DNA from 3 places in the Streptomyces sp. NPDC004838 genome. Region 1 is predicted to be linked to each of the others. Evidence: riboswitches for the same ligand, from Rfam matches in the RefSeq annotation. Region 1 holds a riboswitch; each other region holds the start of a gene.
The links. Region 1 has a riboswitch for cobalamin ahead of ACWEFL_RS01595 (ribonucleoside-diphosphate reductase subunit alpha). Riboswitches for the same ligand answer to the same signal wherever they lie in the genome.

Region 1 (5,916 bases):
CCGTGAGCGGCGTGGTCCGCCCCGCGACCCGTCCCGGCCCCGGGCGGACTCCCCCGAGGCAGGGACGGTACGAGCCCCCGTGAGCGCCGTCGAGGTACGACGGCGCTCACGAGCCGGCGGATCAGAAGTCGTCGTCGAAGCCCACCGACCCCTCCACGGCCACCTGGTACGCCGACGGGCGGCGCTCGAAGAAGTTGGTCAGCTCCTGGACGCCCTGGAGCTCCATGAAGGAGAACGGGTTCTCGGAGCCGTACACGGGCGCGAAGCCCAGCCGGGTCAGCCGCTGGTCGGCGACGCACTGGAGGTACTCGCGCATCGACTCGGTGTTCATGCCCGGCAGCCCGTCACCGCACAGATCGCGGCCGAACTGCAGCTCCGCCTCCACCGCCTCCTTCAGCATGTCCGTGACCTGCTGATGAAGGGCGTCGTCGAACAGCTCCGGCTCCTCCTTGCGGACCGTGTCCACGACCTCGAAGGCGAAGTTCATGTGCATGGTCTCGTCGCGGAACACCCAGTTGGTGCCGGTGGCCAGACCGTGCAGCAGACCGCGGGAGCGGAACCAGTACACGTACGCGAACGCGCCGTAGAAGAACAGCCCCTCGATACAGGCCGCGAAGCAGATCAGATTCAGCAGGAACCGCCGCCGGTCGTCCCGCGACTCCAGCCTCTCCACCTTCTCGACCGAGTCCATCCAGCGGAAGCAGAACTGCGCCTTCTCACGGATCGACGGGATGTTCTCGACGGCCGCGAAGGCCGCCGTACGGTCCTTCGGATCGGGGAGATAGGTGTCGAGCAGCGTCAGATAGAACTGGACGTGCACCGCCTCCTCGAAGAGCTGACGGCTCAGATACAGCCGCGCCTCCGGGGAGTTGATGTGCTTGTAGAGCGTCAGGACCAGGTTGTTGGCGACGATCGAGTCGCCGGTCGCGAAGAACGCGACCAGCCGGCCGATCAGATGCTGCTCACCCGGTGTCAGCTTGGCGAGGTCGGTCACATCGGAGTGGAGATCGACCTCCTCCACCGTCCAGGTGTTCTTGATCGCGTCGCGGTAGCGCTCGTAGAAGTCCGGGTAGCGCATCGGACGCAGGGTTAGCTCGAAACCCGGGTCCAGGAGATTCTTGGCGTCGGAGCCGGTAGGGCTGGTGGAGCCGGTGGTACTGGTGGAGCTGGGCATTACTGGCACGCCTCGCAGGACTCGGGGTTTTCGAGGGAGCAGGCGACGGCGTCTTCCGGCGTCGCCTGTACGGGGGAGGGGGCGGGGGCCGACGTGCCGCTCGCCGCGCGGGCGATCCTGGTGGCCGGGCGGGACCGCAGGTAGTACGTCGTCTTCAGCCCCTTCTTCCAGGCGTACGCGTACATCGAGCTGAGCTTGCCGATGGTCGGCGTCTCCAGGAACAGATTCAGCGACTGCGACTGGTCCAGGAACGGAGTGCGGGCCGCGGCCATGTCGATCAACCCGCGCTGCGGGATCTCCCATGCCGTCCGGTACAGCTCACGCACCTCGGCCGGGATCCAGGAGAAGCCGGCCACCGAGCCGTTGGCGTCGCGCAGCGCCTCACGGGTCTGCGCGTCCCAGACGCCGAGGCGCTTCAGCTCCGCGACCAGATAGGAGTTGACCTGCAAGAACTCGCCTGACAGGGTTTCGCGCTTGAAGAGGTTGGAGACCTGCGGCTCGATGCACTCGTACACACCGGCGATCGAGGCGATCGTCGCGGTGGGCGCGATGGCGAGCAGCAGGGAGTTGCGCATCCCGGTGGCGGCGATCCGCTCGCGCAGGGCGGCCCAGCGCTCCGGCCAGTGAGGCTCGACGCCGTAGTGGTCCGGGTGCAGGACGCCACGCGCGGCACGGGTCTTCTCCCAGGCGGGGAGCGGGCCGTTGCGCTCGGCCAGCTCCGCGGACGCCTCGTACGCGGCGAGCATGATCCGCTCGGCGATCCGGGTGGAGAGCGCCCGCGCCTCGGGGGAGTCGAACGGCAGCTTCAGCTGGAAGAAGACGTCCTGAAGGCCCATCGCGCCCAGGCCCACCGGCCGCCATCTGGCGTTGGAGCGGCCGGCCTGCTCGGTCGGGTAGAAGTTGATGTCGACGACTCGGTCGAGGAAGGTCACGGCCGTGTGGACGGTGGCGTCCAGCCGCTCCCAGTCCAGTTCCTCGCCATCGGAGGCCCCGTTCACGAACGCGCCGAGGTTGACCGACCCGAGGTTGCAGACCGCCGTCTCCCCGTCGTCCGTGACCTCAAGGATCTCGGTGCAGAGGTTCGACGAGTGGACGGTGTGGCCGGGCTCGGCGGTCTGGTTGGCCGTGCGGTTGGCGGCGTCCTTGAAGGTCATCCAGCCGTTGCCGGTCTGCGCGAGGGTACGCATCATCCGGCCGTACAGCTCTCGCGCGGGCACGGACTTGCGGGCCAGCCCCCGGGCCTCGGCGGCGCGGTACGCGGCGTCGAACTCGTCGCCCCACAGATCGACCAGCTCGGGCGTGTCCGCCGGGGAGAACAGCGACCACTCGGTGTCGGCTTCCACGCGCCGCATGAACTCGTCCGGGATCCAGTGCGCGAGGTTCAGATTGTGCGTACGCCGCGCGTCCTCACCGGTGTTGTCGCGCAGTTCGAGGAACTCCTCGATGTCCGCGTGCCAGGTCTCCAGATAGACGGCGGCGGCCCCCTTGCGCCGGCCCCCCTGGTTCACGGCGGCGACCGACGCGTCCAGGGTCTTCAGGAACGGCACGATGCCGTTGGAGTGCCCGTTGGTGCCGCGGATCAGCGAACCGCGGGCGCGGATGCGGGAGTACGAGAGCCCGATGCCGCCCGCGTGCTTGGAGAGCCGCGCGACCTGGTGGTACCGGTCGTAGATCGAGTCCAGCTCGTCCAGCGGCGAGTCCAGCAGATAGCAGGAGGACATCTGCGGGTGGCGGGTGCCGGAGTTGAAGAGCGTGGGCGAGGAGGGCAGATAGTCGAGCCGGCTCATCAGCCCGTACAGCGCCAGGACTTCGGCGAGCGCCCGGTCCGACTCGTCCTCGGCGAGGCCGCAGGCGACGCGCAGCATGAAGTGCTGAGGGGTCTCGATCACCTGACGGGTGATCGGGTGGCGCAGCAGATAACGGCTGTAGAGGGTCCGCAGGCCGAAGTAGCCGAAGCGGTCGTCCGCGGCCGGGTCGACCGCCGCGTCGAGGCGGTCGGTGTGCAGGGCGACGAACGCGGCGGCCCGGTCGGCGATCAGGCCCTCGGTGTGGCCCACGGCGACCGAGGCCGAGAACGACACCGAGCCCTGGCTCGCGGCCTCGGCCGCGATCGTACGGGTCAGCAGCCGGGCGGCGAGCCGGGAGTAGGCGGGGTCCTCGGAGATCAGGCCCGCAGCGGCGTCGGTGGCCAGCTGGTGGAGTTCGGCCGCGTCCGATCCGGCGTGGCGTCCGCGCAGCGCGGCGGCGGCGACGCGGCCGGGGTCGGTGTCCGGCAGATCGGCGGTGAGTTCGGTCAGGGTCCGCAGCAGTGCGGTACCCGGGCCGTCGACCTGGCCGGGGACCCGCTCGGACACCGGTCCGGGAACCTGCCCGGACACGGGTCCGGGAGGGGTCTCGGAGGTGCCTGAAGCCGGATCGGCTGGCGCGATGGTCACGTGGTGCTCTCCCTCGCTCGGCTAGCGGGCCGGCGGGGAGCGGACAGAGCCGGGTGTGCCCGCGGCAGGGCAGCACTCACGGCGTCCACCGGCCCAACCGCGAGGCCCGGACGTCTGGGCACCCGGGTCGGACGAGCCGGGTGCGCTGTCGGCAGTCGGCCGGACTCGCCAGGCGTGACAAAGCACGCCGAAGCACACCGTTGCGGGACAGTTCCGGATTCACACCGGATTCCTCTGCAGCGACAGCGAGATGAGCATACATGTGGGGGCGCTTCCCGGAAGTACCCACCAGATGTTGTGTCGTGCGGTTGAGTTGTCTGTCGCGAAAGGGGGCTGCCCCTGTCCGTCACCGCCCCTTGCGCGGTACGGGAACGGGCCCGTGACGGCGGCCCTGAGCGCCCGTATGAGAACACTCACAACGCGGCCCGGCGCGAGCCCAAAAAAGAGCGGCCGAGTGAGCTGGAGGGGCGCGCGGGTGTCGAGAGGGAGAGCGCGCGGAGGTCCCGAGGTACGAGGGATCGAGCACGGTCGACCGTCGACACACGCTGAGAGCGCCCCGGAGGTGAACGAGCCCAAAAAGAAGGGGCCGAGTGTGCTGGAGGGGCGCGCGGGTGTCGAGAGGGAGAGCGCGCGGAGGCCGTGAGGTACGAGGGATCGAGCACGGTCGACCGTGGACGCACGCTCAGAGTGCCCCGTGGGGCCCCCGGACGGCGTCCGGGGGAGAACCGAGCCCCAAAAAATACAGACGGGCCGCCGCACCCGCTTGGTGCGGCGGCCCGAGGTGAACCCGTCGTGAATCGGCCCGTGGTCGGCCCTTGGTGAATCGGCCTGCTGAGATCCGGCCCGTTCAGCCGGTCGGGCGCTGAAGCCTCGCGACGAACTTGTACCGGTCGCCCCGGTACACCGACCGTACCCACTCCACCGGTTCGCCCTGCTTGTCCAGCGAGTGCCGCGAGAGCATCAGCATCGGCAGCCCCACATCCGTACCGAGCAGACCGGCTTCCCTCGGCGTCGCCAGCGAGGTCTCGATCGTCTCCTCGGCCTCGGCGAGGTGGACGTCGTACACCTCCGCCAGCGCCGTGTAGAGAGAGGTGTACTTCACCAGACTCCGGCGCAGCGCCGGGAAGCGCTTGGCCGAGAGATGGGTCGTCTCGATGGCCATCGGCTCGCCGCTCGCCAGCCGGAGCCGTTCGATCCGCAGCACCCGGCCGCCGGTCGAAATGTCCAGCAGTCCGGCCAGGGTGTCATCGGCCGTGACGTATCCGATGTCGAGGAGCTGCGAGGTCGGCTCCAGGCCCTGGGCCTTCATGTCCTCGGTGTACGAGGTGAGCTGAAGGGCCTGCGAGACCTTGGGCTTGGCCACGAACGTGCCCTTGCCCTGGATCCTCTCAAGCCGGCCTTCGACGACCAGCTCCTGGAGCGCCTGACGGACCGTCGTACGCGATGTGTCGAACTCCGCCGCGAGCGTGCGCTCCGGCGGTACGGGCGTGCCCGGCGGCATCGTCTCCGTCATATCGAGGAGATGACGCTTCAAGCGGTAGTACTTGGGCACCCGCGCCGCGCGGACGCCGGGTCCGCCCTCGGTCTCCGTGTTTCCCCCGTCGGTGGCCATGGCCCGCCTCCCAGGCTGTCCTGCTGCCGTCACCGGCTCCTCCGTTAATAGCGGCTCATATCGTGGCACGGGCCGGTCCGGGGGAGTGCGACCCCTCCCCTCGGGGTTCTTTCCAGTCGGACACCACTGCTTCTTATACACCGTTGGTACTAGGGTTGGTCTAGTCCAGGAGTCGGCATTCCTCCTGGCGACGCGTAGGTCCCCTCCGGGTGGTCCTTCGGCGTGGGCGGATTCCGGCCGTCCGGATCCTGCCCAGATGTCGGTCCGGTAACGGACTGGACGGCCTGGTTTATCGAGCCTTGACAGTCCTAAAGGTCTAGGCCAAGCTCCCGGTACTGGTCTAAACCATTAAAGGCCAGGTCCCAGCCCCAGGCAGTACTTCCCGTATGTCTCGTGGTGGGCGGGGGTGATCAGGCATCCCTTAGGAGGGTGGCGTGAAGCGCAAGCTCATTGCGGCGATCGGTGTCGCGGGCATGGTGATCAGTTTGGCCGCGTGTGGCTCGGACGACAAAGACGGGGACAAGGGGAGCGAGTCCAAGGGGCCTGACAGCTTCAAGGGCCAGACACTGACCTGGTGGGCCATGGACGGCTCCACGCCGGACGCCTGGCTGGCGGAGCTGAAGGCGGAGTTCGAGAAGAAGACCGGTGCGACGCTCAAGTTCGAGGAGCAGCAGTGGAACGGTATTCAGCAGAAG
Region 2 (5,916 bases), on a different contig from region 1:
GGCGCGGAACTCGTAGTTGATGAGCGCCGTGTGCACGCTGTCGAACATCGAGGCGAGATAGGCGTTGTGGGAGGCGTTGATCAGCGTCGCGTGGAAGTAGGTGTCGGCGCTCATCCAGCTCGCCGCGTCGCCGCCGGTGTGCTCGAACGCGCGCAGGGCCTCCTCCGCCTCCGCCAGTTCCTCGGTGGTGGCCCGCTCGATGGCCCGTACGACACCGGTCGACTCCAGCGACAGGCGCAGCTCCGCCAGCTGGCCGACCGAGCCGGGGTCCACGTCCAGCATCAGGTTCATCGCCGTCGCCAGCGTCGCCTCGGGACGCAGCCGGACATACGCCCCCGAGCCGCGCCGTGACTCCACGAGCCCCTTGATCACCAGGATCCGGATGGCCTGGCTCACGGTGGGCCGGCTGGCGGAGAGCAGCGCCGCCAGATCCCGTTCCGAGGGCAGCCGCGAACCGTCGGCGAGGTCCTGGGAGAGGATCAGCTGCTGGATCCGGTCGGCGATCTCCTCCGCCGCCGCGCCCTCCGGCCGGGTGCGGCCGATGTCCCGGAGAGCCCGCCACGGTCCGTCGGGCGGAATCTCCTTCGTACGTGCCACGGATTCTCCTCCACCGGTGGGTGCGGTCTGCTGACGGTCTGGCGCGACCGCGGTGCGGGACGCAGGGCCCCGGGGGCGCGCCGCCCGCCGCGCGGGCCTTTTGGGCGCGCGATCGGCATCTTCGCACGTTACACCGGTCCCGGACCCGGCCCGCGACCGAGTCCGGCGAACCGGGCCGAGGGGCCCGGACCGCGCCGCCGGATGAGGGTCCGGCGCACGACTCGACCTGCCGACCGTCAGCGCATCAGCACCCAGTCACATCTACGACAGGCGACGTCAATCGTCACCCCAGACGCGGTTGCGGTGTCAGGTCCCACATGCCCCCCTGTATACCGCTCGTCACATTGGGGTGCTTAGATGACGAGTACCGCTCCGGCACTGCGTTGACACGTGCTACCAGTGTCGGCGTAGTTACGCCTGCCCAACGCCGTGAACTCACACCCGAAGAGGCGACCCATGGGAATGATCCGCAAGCTGAGCAGCCTCAGTTCCGTCGGGCTGATCTCATACCACAGCCCTAAAGAGAAGGTGGCCAACGCCGCCGCCCGCACGTCTCGCGCCGACAAGCGGCTCGCCAAGGCGCAGGCAAAGCTCCTCGATGAGCAGCGGAAAGCCTTGGAGCGGGAGAACAACGCCTGATCGCGCCGACGCCGAACGCCCTTGCCCTCCTCGGGCGGGGGCTTTTTTCGTGTTTCGGTCCGGCTTCGCGGCCACGACGGTGCTGTTTTTGCGGACCCCGGCGCGGGCCGTTCTCCCGGTGGTCGCGGCCCTGTGCGGGATGACGGTTCACCGCCGTCAAACTCATCACCGCCTAGAAAGGTACGAACTCACCATCCGAATGGTGGACGCGGCGCTCCGCGCTCCTGGCAGGCCCTTTACGCTGGCCGGTGCAGCTGGTTCGCCCCGTCCGCCAGACGGGATGCGTCGTAAGAGGGAACCCGGTGGGAATCCGGGACTGCCCCGCAGCGGTGAACGGGAACGACCGCCGTCATACGCACTGGACCCGACGTACCGGGTCTGGGAAGCGACGGCCAGTAGGTGTCCTCCGGTCAGGAGGGCGTGCCCGTGAGTCCGAAGACCTGCCGACTGCCCGTGCGCGAACCACTCGCGCGCGGACATCCCGGTGACCTCGTGGGCGGGTCGGCGTACATACCGAGCGGACGACCGCGCTGTACCGCGCGAGATCATGCCCGCCTGGTTCCGTCACACCTTCGCGCTCTCGTCCCGTCGCCGGGATCTCAGGGATTCATCTCGCGAAGGAGATCTCCGTGACACCGAAGTCCGCAGCCGCGGCAGCACGGGCCACCGTGTACGGCTACCCCCGTCAGGGACAGGGCCGGGAACTGAAGAAGACCGTCGAGGGCTACTGGAAGAGCCGCGTCACCGCGGAAACGCTCCAGGAGACCGCCGCCGCGCTACGCCGTACGAACTGGCGGCAGCTCGCCGAGGCCGGCGTCCACGAGGTGCCCACCGGCGACTTCTCGTACTACGACCACGTCCTCGACACCACCGTCATGGTCGGCGCGGTCCCCGCCCGGCACCGGGCCGCCGTCGAAGCCGACGCCCTGGACGGCTACTTCGCCATGGCGCGCGGCACGCAGGACGTGGCACCGCTGGAGATGACGAAGTGGTTCGACACCAACTACCACTACCTCGTGCCGGAGCTGGGCCCGGACACGGTGTTCACCGCCGACTCCGCCAAGCAGGTCGCCGAACTGAAGGAGGCCCTGGCGCTCGGCCTCACCGCCCGTCCCGTCCTGGTCGGCCCCGTCACCTACCTCCTGCTGGCCAAGCCCGCCCCCGGCGTGCCGACGGGCTTCGAGCCGCTCACCCTCCTGGACCGGCTGCTCCCGGTGTACGCCGAGGTGATCGCCGACCTGCGCGCGGCAGGCGCCGAGTGGGCGCAGCTCGACGAGCCCGCCCTGGTCCAGGACCGCACGGCGGCCGAGCTGAACGCCGCCGCGCGCGCCTACCGTGACCTCGGCGCTCTCACCGACCGGCCCAAGCTGCTCGTCGCCTCCTACTTCGACCGGCTCGGCGACGCCCTCCCGGTACTGGCCAAGGCCCCGGTCGAGGGCCTCGCCCTCGACTTCACCGAGGCCGCCGCCGCCAACCTCGACGACCTCGCGGCGGTCGGCGGACTGCCCGGCAAGCGACTGGTCGCCGGTGTCGTCAACGGCCGCAATATCTGGGTGAACGACCTGGAGAAGTCGCTCTCCACGCTCGGCACGCTCCTCGGGCTCGCCGACCGCGTCGACGTGGCCGCCTCCTGCTCCCTGCTGCACGTCCCGCTCGACGCGACTGCCGAGCGGGACATCGATCCGCAGATCCTGCGCTGGCTCGCCTTCGCCCGCCAGAAGACCGCCGAGATCGTCACCCTCGCCACGGGCCTCGCCCAGGGCACCGACTCCATCACCGGCGAACTCGCCGCCAACCGCGCCGACCTCGCATCCCGCGCGGGCTCGCCCATTACGCGTGACCCCGCCGTACGCGCCCGGTCCGCCGCCGTCACCGACGCCGACGCGCGCCGCTCCCAGCCGTACGCCGAACGCGCCACCGCCCAGCGCGCCCACCTCGGCCTGCCCCTGCTGCCGACCACCACCATCGGCTCCTTCCCCCAGACCGGCGAACTGCGCACCGCGCGCGCCGACTTGCGGGCGGGCCGGATCGGCACGGCGGGCTACGAGGAGCGCATCAGGGCCGAGATCCGGGAGGTCGTCGCCTTCCAGGAGAAGAGCGGGATCGACGTCCTGGTGCACGGCGAGGCCGAACGCAACGACATGGTCCAGTACTTCGCCGAGCAGCTCACCGGCTACCTGGCCACGCGGCACGGCTGGGTCCAGTCGTACGGCACCCGCTACGTCCGCCCGCCGATCCTGGCCGGGGACATCTCCCGCCCCGAGCCGATGACCGTGCGCTGGACGACGTACGCCCAGTCCCTGACCTCGCGTCCGGTCAAGGGCATGCTCACCGGGCCGGTCACCATGCTCGCCTGGTCCTTCGTCCGCGACGACCAGCCGCTGGCCGACACCGCCCGCCAGGTCGCCCTCGCCCTGCGCGACGAGGTGGGCGACCTGGAGGCGGCCGGGACCTCGGTGATCCAGGTGGACGAGCCCGCGCTGCGCGAGACGCTGCCGCTGCGGGCCGCCGACCGTCCGGCGTATCTGGCCTGGGCGACGGAGGCGTTCCGGCTCACGACCGGCGGCGTCCGTCCGGACACCCAGATCCACACCCATATGTGCTACGCCGAGTTCGGCGACATCGTGCAGGCGATCGACGACCTCGACGCCGACGTCATCAGCCTGGAGGCGGCCCGCTCCCATATGCAGGTCGCCCGCGAACTCGCCGCCCACGGCTACCCGCGCGAGGCCGGCCCCGGCGTGTACGACATCCACTCCCCGCGCGTCCCGAGCCCCGAGGAGGCCGCCGCGCTCCTGCGCACCGGCCTCAAGGCGATCCCCGCCGAACGCCTCTGGGTCAACCCCGACTGCGGCCTGAAGACCCGCGGCTGGCCCGAGACCCGCACCTCCCTGGAGAACCTGGTCGCGGCGGCACGCACGGTCCGAAGCGAGCTGCCCGCGTCCTGACCCGGACGCCCTGCCGGGGTCGGAGCGCTGACGCTCGGGCCCCGGCCAGGCGGGACACCCGGCGTCCGTCCAAAGCGGCTCGGCGGTTCCTCCGATTCAGCCGCCGTGCTGAAAACGCACCGGCTCACCGAGCACCGAGCGTGCGCTCTCGAAGTCGGCCAGACGGGCCGCCACCGTGGCCACGGCGATCCGTTCCGGGAGGGCGGCGGAGAACTTCAGGCCGCGTACGGCCCGGCGGTCCACATCGGGCAGGACGAGATTCTCGCCGACGTCGTCACGGGCCGTACGCCAGTCGGCCGGGGTGAGGTTCTCTCTCAGGCGCAGCCAGTTGTCGGTGGGGCGTTGCAGAGGGTCGCTGATCGACTGGAGGGTGGCTGCCAGGGTGGCGTTGGCGCGGTAGCCGGCCCAGGTCCACCAACGGACGTCGGAGCCGACGCGCGTGATCAACGTGCCGCCCGGGTGGACGGTGTCGGGTGCGTCGGTCTCGCGCTGTTCGGCCAGGCAGGCCACCGCCCGCCGCGTGAGGGAGACGGGTGGATCCGTGCCGAGCAGCACCTGACGCATGGCACGCGTCAGGGCGTACGACAGTCCGGCGACGCCGCCGTTCATCCACTTGGCGATTCCGCCGCCGTCGGCGGGCTCGACGAAGACGCGTTTGCGCAGCCAGTCGATATACGTGACCTGCCAACTGCGTCCACCGAGCAGCAGCCGCCTCGGACCGGGGCGTTCCTCTGTGAGCACGCTCGGGTCGGTGCGGCCGATCTCCGTGCGTCCGAACAGGACGGTGAACTGCGGAGGCGCGGTGAAGGAGGCGGTGAGTTCGATGAAGTGCCTTTTGCCGAAGCGGCGTTCCGCCTCGGGGCCGATGAACAGCATCCCGCCGTCGCTGTCGAGGAAGCCTTCCTCGGTGAGGTAGCGCAGGATGGGGGCGGCCGACTTGTCGAAGGGGGCGAGGCCGTTCCACTGCCGGTCCCACAACCGGTCGCCGAGCTTGTGCTGTTGCAGGGTGACGGCAAGCAGTTGCTGGGCCACCAGGTGGCGCGGCTCCGGCGGGGGAACGACCGGTTCCACCCAGCCCCGCGACCACAGCAGCAGGAGGCCCGCCGCCTGCAGCAGCGCGTCCTCGCGGGTGGTGAGGAACAGACAGTTCCGCACCGTGCCGGCACGCCGGCCGGTGCGGCCGATGCGTTGCAGGAACGAGGCGACGGAGGCCGGTGAGTCGATCTGGATGACACGGTCCAGGTCACCGACGTCGATGCCGAGTTCGAGGGTTGACGTGGAGACGATGACGCAGTCGCGGGCCTCGGCGAACGCCTGCTCGGAACGGGTGCGTTCCTCGACGGAGAGCGAGGCGTGGGACAGGAAGACCGTCACCTCGCGCGCGCGGAGCGCCGCGCCCAGCTCCTCGACCTGACGGCGCGAGTCGCAGAAGACGAGCCGCTTCTCTCCCCGGTGCAGCGCCGCGATGAGTTTCGCCGCGTTGTCCAGGGAGCCGACGTAGTCGAGTTCCACTTCACCGGCAGGTCTGCCGGAGGGCTCGGGACTCGCTTCGTCGCCGTGTCCGCTGCCGTCGGTGGCCGGCAGGTGCACTCCGGGGGCGACGACCTGGCCGGTGCGGTTGCCGACGTCCGCGCCTTGCAGCCAGTGCAGCAACTCGGCCGGGTTGCCGACGGTCGCCGAGAGCCCGACGCGCTGGATGGCACGGCCGGTGACCCGCTCCAACCGTTCGAGC
Region 3 (5,916 bases), on a different contig from region 1:
GCCACCCATGCGCCTGGCGGTGCCGCCACCGGCGGACCGCCGGTGGCACTCCATCCGTATCCGGGGGGATCAGGACGTATTCGGGGGGATCGGGACCTGATCCGCAACCGCGCGTCTTCGGACGGCGGACGCGGATCGGCATGGAGAAAGGGCGCACCACCATGACCTCGGTGCAGGTCGACGACACCCCCGACAAGCACGACAAGCACGACAAGCACGGCGGGCACGGCCCCACGGATCCCGGCGGCCCCGCGGGCCCCGGCGGCTCCCCGGACGACCAGGGCTACCACCGCACACTCGGCGCCCGCCAGATCCAGATGATCGCGATCGGCGGAGCCATCGGCACCGGCCTCTTCCTCGGCGCGGGCAAGGGCATCTCCAAGGCCGGCCCCAGCCTCATTCTCGCCTACGCCATCGCGGGCCTGGTCATCTTCTTCATCATGCGGGCCCTGGGCGAACTGCTCATGTACCGCCCGGTGTCGGGCTCGTTCTCCGAGTACGCGCGCGAGTTCATCGGCCCCTTCGCGGGCTTCGTCACCGGCTGGACGTACTGGCTCTTCTGGGTCGTCACCGGAATGACCGAAGTCACCGCCGCGGCCGCCTATATGACGTACTGGTTCGACATCCCGCAGTGGGTCTCCGCACTCGTCTTCACCGTCGTCCTCTACGGCGCGAACCTGATCTCCGTGAAGCTGTTCGGCGAACTCGAATTCTGGTTCTCCATGGTGAAGGTCACCGCGATCGTCGGCATGATCCTCATCTGCGCCGGAATCCTCACCCTCGGATTCTCCGACGCCGGGGACACTGCGTCCGTCTCCCTCCTCTGGGCCGACGGCGGCTTCTTCCCCAAGGGCATCGGCGGCACCCTGATGACCCTGCAGATCGTGATGTTCGCCTTCCTCGCCGTCGAACTCGTCGGCGTCACGGCGGGGGAGTCCAAGGACCCGGAGAAGACGCTCCCCAGGGCCGTCAACACCGTCCCGTGGCGGATCGCGGTCTTCTACGTGGGCGCGCTGATCATGATCCTCTCGGTGGTCTCGTGGACCACCTTCCGGCCCGGCGTCTCCCCCTTCGTCGCCGCCTTCGACACCATGGGCCTCCAGGCCGGCGCGGGAATCGTCAACTTCGTCGTCCTCACCGCGGCCCTGTCGTCCTGCAACTCGGGCATGTACTCCACCGGACGGATGCTCCGCGACCTCGCCCTCAACAGCCAGGGCCCCGCCTTCTTCACCCGGCTCACCAAGCGCGGCACCCCTCTGATCGGCACCACCTTCTCCGCGGGCCTGATGCTGATCGGCGTCTGGATCAACTACCAGTGGCCCGGCGAAGCGTTCAACAAGATCGTGTCGTTCGCCACCATCTCCGGCATGTGGGCCTGGATCATGATCCTCGTCAGCCAGCTCCGCTACCGGGCCCGAGCCGAGCGCGGCGAACTCCCGCACTCCTCCTTCAAAGCCCCCGGCGCGCCCTGGACCAGCTGGTTCGCCCTTCTGTTCATCCTCATGGTCATCGTGCTGATGGGCATCGACGAGGACGCGCGGATCTCTCTGTACTGCGCTCCCGTCTGGGCGCTGATCATGGGCGTGGCGTATCTGACACTGAAGGCCAGGAACCCGCGCGGCGCGGCGTTCGCCAAGCCCTGACCCACCCCCCGTGCGGACCGGACCGCCGGCCCTTCCGGGACCGGCCGGTCCACCGGCCGTCCCGTACCGCCCCCCGGTACGGGACGGCCCGCTGATTATGCTGATCGGCATGCTGACCCTCACCCAGGCCCTGTTCGACCAGATCGTCGCGCACGCCCGCGCCGACCACCCCGACGAGGCATGCGGCGTCGTCGCCGGCCCCGAGGGCAGCGACCGCCCGGAGCGCTTCATCCCCATGCTCAACGCGGCCCGCTCGCCCACGTTCTACGAGTTCGACTCCGCGGACCTGCTGAAGCTCTACCGCGAGATGGACGACAACGACGAAGAGCCGGTGATCATCTACCACTCGCACACCGCGACCGAGGCATACCCCTCCCGTACGGACATCACCTACGCCAACGAGCCCGGCGCGCACTACGTCCTGGTCTCCACGGCGGACGCGGACGACGCCGGCCCGTTCCAGTTCCGCTCGTTCCGCATCCTCGAAGGCGAGGTCACCGAGGAAGAGGTCAAGGTCGTCCAGGCATACTGACCCGGACCGACCCAACTCCATACAGGGGCGGCAGGACCCAGGAAGCCGGTGTGAATCCGGCGCGGTCCCGCCACTGTGACCGAGCGTCCGACGCGCCCCCGCGTCCCCGCTCGCCAGCCAGGAACTGACCGGCCGCCCTTCTCCCACCACCCAGGGGACGTGGAAATCCCCGGAGGAGGCCATCCGCATGCCCAGCCCCATGCCCCGGCGCACGAACAGCCGCGTCTCCCGGCGGATATCCAGCCGTCCGTCCCCCCGCCGCCCGGCCCGCACCGCCGCTCTCACAGCCGCCGCGCTGCTGCTCCCGCTCACCGCCTGCGGTACGGGAGACGACCGTTCCGACGCGTCGTCCGCCGACAAGCCCGCCGCCAAAGCCTCGTCAGCCTCGTCGGGTTTCCCCTACACCGTCGACAACTGCGGCGTACGGACGACCTACGACGCGCCCCCCGAGCGCGCGGTCACCATGAACCAGCACGTCACCGAGATCATGCTGGAACTCGGACTGGAGAAGTCCCTCGTCGGCACCGCCTACCTCGACGACGAGGTCCTGCCGCGCTACCGGAAGGCGTACGCCTCGGTGCCGGTCGCGGCCAAGGAGTACCCCTCCAAGGAGAAGCTCCTCTCCCTCAACCCCGACTTCGTGTACGGCGGTTACGCCAGCGCCTTCGACGCCAAGGACGGCCGCACCCGCGACGAGCTGAAGAAGTCCGGCATCGACACCCGGCTCAACGTGGAGAACTGCGTCAAGGGCAGGACGACGCTGGACGACGTCTACCGCGAGGTCGAGGAGATCGGCCGCACCTTCGGCGTCGGCGACCGCGCCCGGAAGTGGATCGACGCCTCCCGCGCCTCGGTCGCCGGGACCGCGACCGGACTGAAGGACCGCACCCCCGTACCCGTCTTCGTCTACGACAGCGGCGACAAGACCGCGTTCACGGCGGGCGGCAAGGGCATAGGCAACGAGCTGATCGCCCGCGCGGGCGGCCGCAACGTCTTCGCCGACCTCGACAAGAACTTCGGGGACGCGACCTGGGAGGAGGTCGTGGCCCGCAAGCCGGAGGTCGTCCTCATCTACGACTACGGCGCCACCACCGTCGAACAGAAGAAGAAGCGCCTGCTCGACGACCCGGCGCTGGGGGACGTACCGGCGATCAGGAACGGCCGGTTCGCCGTGCTGCCGCTCTCCGACGCGGTCCTCGGCGTAAGAGCACCCGACGCCATCGCCAAGCTGGCCCCGCAGCTCGCGCGGTGAGGACCCCAGCCGCGAAGCCCGGACCGGACGGCCCCGGTCCGGGCCCGGTCGGGTCCGCCGCGTCCCCATCCGGTGCGGGCCCGTCCGGCCCCACCGCGTCCGGGTCCGGTCGGTCCAGGGCCGACGTCTCCGGCCCCACCGCACCCCGCCCCGGACCCGTCGGGTCCGCCCCGTCAGCCGCGCTCGCGCCCGCTTCCGAGCCCGGCCCGGCCGGCCCTGCCCCGTCGAGACCTGTGCCCGCCGCGCCCGTCCCGCACGCCTCCGAGCCCCCGCCCGCCCCGCCCGCCGCGCCGCGCCCCGGACCCGTCGGGTCCGCCCCGTCGAAGACCCCCGCCACCACGTCCCGGCTCCGGTACGGAACCGTCGCCACCGGCCTGCTGCTCGCCCTCGCCGCGGCGATCGTCGCGGGCCTCGCCCTCGGCTCCGTACACATCCCGCCCGGCGAGGTCCTCCAGGCCCTGCGCCCGGACGCCGCACCCAGCCCTACCCGCACGATCATCATGGAGGTGCGGCTGCCCCGCGTCCTGCTCGGGGCGATCGTCGGCGCGGGCCTGGCCGTCGTGGGCGCCGTCCTCCAGGCCCTCGTACGGAACCGGCTCGCCGACCCCTTCATCCTCGGGATCTCCTCCGGAGCCTCCACCGGGGCCGTCGTCGTCCTCACCCTCGGCATCGGCGCCACCACCGCCGTCGCCATGCCCGCCGGAGCCTTCGCCGGGGCGCTCGGCGCACTGACACTCGTCTACTGGCTCGCCCGGCGCGACGGCTCGATGACCGGGACCCGGCTGGTCCTGGCCGGAGTCACCGTCTCGTACATCCTCACCGCCCTCACCACCCTCGTCCTCATCGCCTCCGCCCGACCCGAGCACTTCCGCGAGGCCCTGTACTGGACCCTCGGCGGCCTCGGCAGCGCCCGCTGGGACAGCCTCTGGCTGCCCGCCGCGGTCCTCGGCCTCGGCCTGCCGCTGCTGCTCGCCCTCGCCCGACCGCTCGACCTGCTGCTGGTGGGGGAGGAAGACGCCACCGTGCTCGGCCTCGACGTCGCCCGCTTCCGCGCCGCCGTCTTCGTCCTCGCCTCCTTCGTCACCGCCGTCCTCGTGGCCGTGAGCGGCGCGGTCGGCTTCATCGGCCTGATGGTCCCGCACGCCGCCCGGCTGCTCGTCGGCGCCACCCACCGCGCCCTGCTCCCCGTCGCGGCACTCGGCGGAGCCCTCGCGCTCGTCGTCGCCGACCTCGCCGCCCGTACCGTCGCCGCACCCCAGGACATCCCGGTCGGCGTCCTCACCGCACTCATCGGCGGCCCGCTCTTCCTCTGGCTGATGCGCTCCCGGCCCGTGGAAGGAGCCGCACGGTGACCGCCCCCGAAGCCGCCGCGCGCCCCGGCGCGGCCCTGACCGTACGCGGACTGGGATACGACACCGACGGCCGTACGCTGCTCAGCGGCATCGACCTCGAAGCCCGGCCCGGCGAGACCGTCGGCCTGGTCGGCCCCAACGGCAGCGGCAAGACCACCCTCCTGCGCTGCGTCTACGGAACCCTGCGCCCCACGGCCGGACAGGCCCTCCTCGACGGCGACGACCTCACCGCCCTCGGCCCCAAGGAACGCGCGCGGCGGGTGGCGACCGTGCCGCAGGACGGCGCCGCGGAGTTCGAGCTGACCGTCCGCGAGATCGTCCTCATGGGCCGCGCCCCGCACAAACGGTTCTGGGAGGCCGACACCGCGGCCGACGCCGCACTGGCCGACGACGCGCTCGCCCGGCTCTCCATCACCGACCTCGCCGACCGCGCCTTCCCCTCCCTCTCCGGCGGCGAACGCCAGCGCGCCCTCGTCGCCCGCGCCCTCGTCCAGCGGCCCGCCCTCCTCGTACTCGACGAACCCACCAACCACCTCGACATCCGGTACCAGCTGGAGATCCTCGGCCTGATACGGACCCTGGGAACCACCAGCCTCCTCGCCCTGCACGACCTCAACCTCGCCGCGTACTACTGCGACAGGCTGCACGTCCTGCACGCCGGACGGCTCGTCGCCTCCGGCACGCCCGAGCAGGTCCTCACCCCCCGGCTCCTCGCCGACGTGTACCGCGTCGACGCCGACGTGGCCCCCCACCCCGTCACAGGGGCCCCCTCCATCACCTACCTCCCGCCCGCATGGTGAGCACCTCGAGTCCGCGATACGAGACCACATTCCGGATCCCGGAGCGGGAATCGATACGATGACCGCATGGTTCCTCCATACATGCGGGACAAGACGCCGGGCGGCACGACGCTGCTCGTGGCGCGGCTGCATGTGGACCTGTGCCGCCTCGCCAGCGCGCTCTGTACCTGAGCAGCCAGTACCCGAGCAGTCAGCTCAACCGATCCCCACCCCTCGCGCGGGGGACCGAGCCGCGCGCCCACCGCCATCCGACTGGAGTCCACGCCATGGCCATCGAGGTCCGCATCCCGACCATCCTCCGCACCTACACCGACGGCGCCAAGGCCGTCGAAGGCAG

Region 2: another riboswitch for cobalamin. It lies ahead of metE (5-methyltetrahydropteroyltriglutamate--homocysteine S-methyltransferase); the one in region 1 lies ahead of ACWEFL_RS01595 (ribonucleoside-diphosphate reductase subunit alpha).
Region 3: another riboswitch for cobalamin. It lies ahead of ACWEFL_RS13980 (ABC transporter substrate-binding protein); the one in region 1 lies ahead of ACWEFL_RS01595 (ribonucleoside-diphosphate reductase subunit alpha).

What each region holds. Positions count from the first base shown of each region.
Region 1 covers NZ_JBSGAW010000001.1:381,395-387,310, reverse strand. The annotation lists gene ACWEFL_RS01600 (ribonucleotide-diphosphate reductase subunit beta) at 122-1,174, opposite strand; gene ACWEFL_RS01595 (ribonucleoside-diphosphate reductase subunit alpha) at 1,174-3,552, opposite strand; cobalamin riboswitch at 3,743-3,868, opposite strand; gene ACWEFL_RS01590 (GntR family transcriptional regulator) at 4,457-5,221, opposite strand; gene ACWEFL_RS01585 (extracellular solute-binding protein) at 5,656-5,916, shown strand, end outside.
Region 2 covers NZ_JBSGAW010000002.1:200,782-206,697, reverse strand. The annotation lists gene ACWEFL_RS03295 (FadR/GntR family transcriptional regulator) at 1-597, opposite strand, end outside; gene ACWEFL_RS03290 (hypothetical protein) at 1,054-1,236, shown strand; cobalamin riboswitch at 1,488-1,698, shown strand; gene metE (5-methyltetrahydropteroyltriglutamate--homocysteine S-methyltransferase) at 1,866-4,184, shown strand; gene ACWEFL_RS03280 (DEAD/DEAH box helicase) at 4,281-5,916, opposite strand, start outside.
Region 3 covers NZ_JBSGAW010000010.1:91,733-97,648, forward strand. The annotation lists gene ACWEFL_RS13970 (amino acid permease) at 162-1,643, shown strand; gene ACWEFL_RS13975 (Mov34/MPN/PAD-1 family protein) at 1,753-2,175, shown strand; cobalamin riboswitch at 2,191-2,322, shown strand; gene ACWEFL_RS13980 (ABC transporter substrate-binding protein) at 2,363-3,427, shown strand; gene ACWEFL_RS13985 (FecCD family ABC transporter permease) at 3,802-4,779, shown strand; gene ACWEFL_RS13990 (ABC transporter ATP-binding protein) at 4,776-5,579, shown strand; gene ACWEFL_RS13995 (putative leader peptide) at 5,646-5,750, shown strand; gene ACWEFL_RS14000 (MoaD/ThiS family protein) at 5,846-5,916, shown strand, end outside.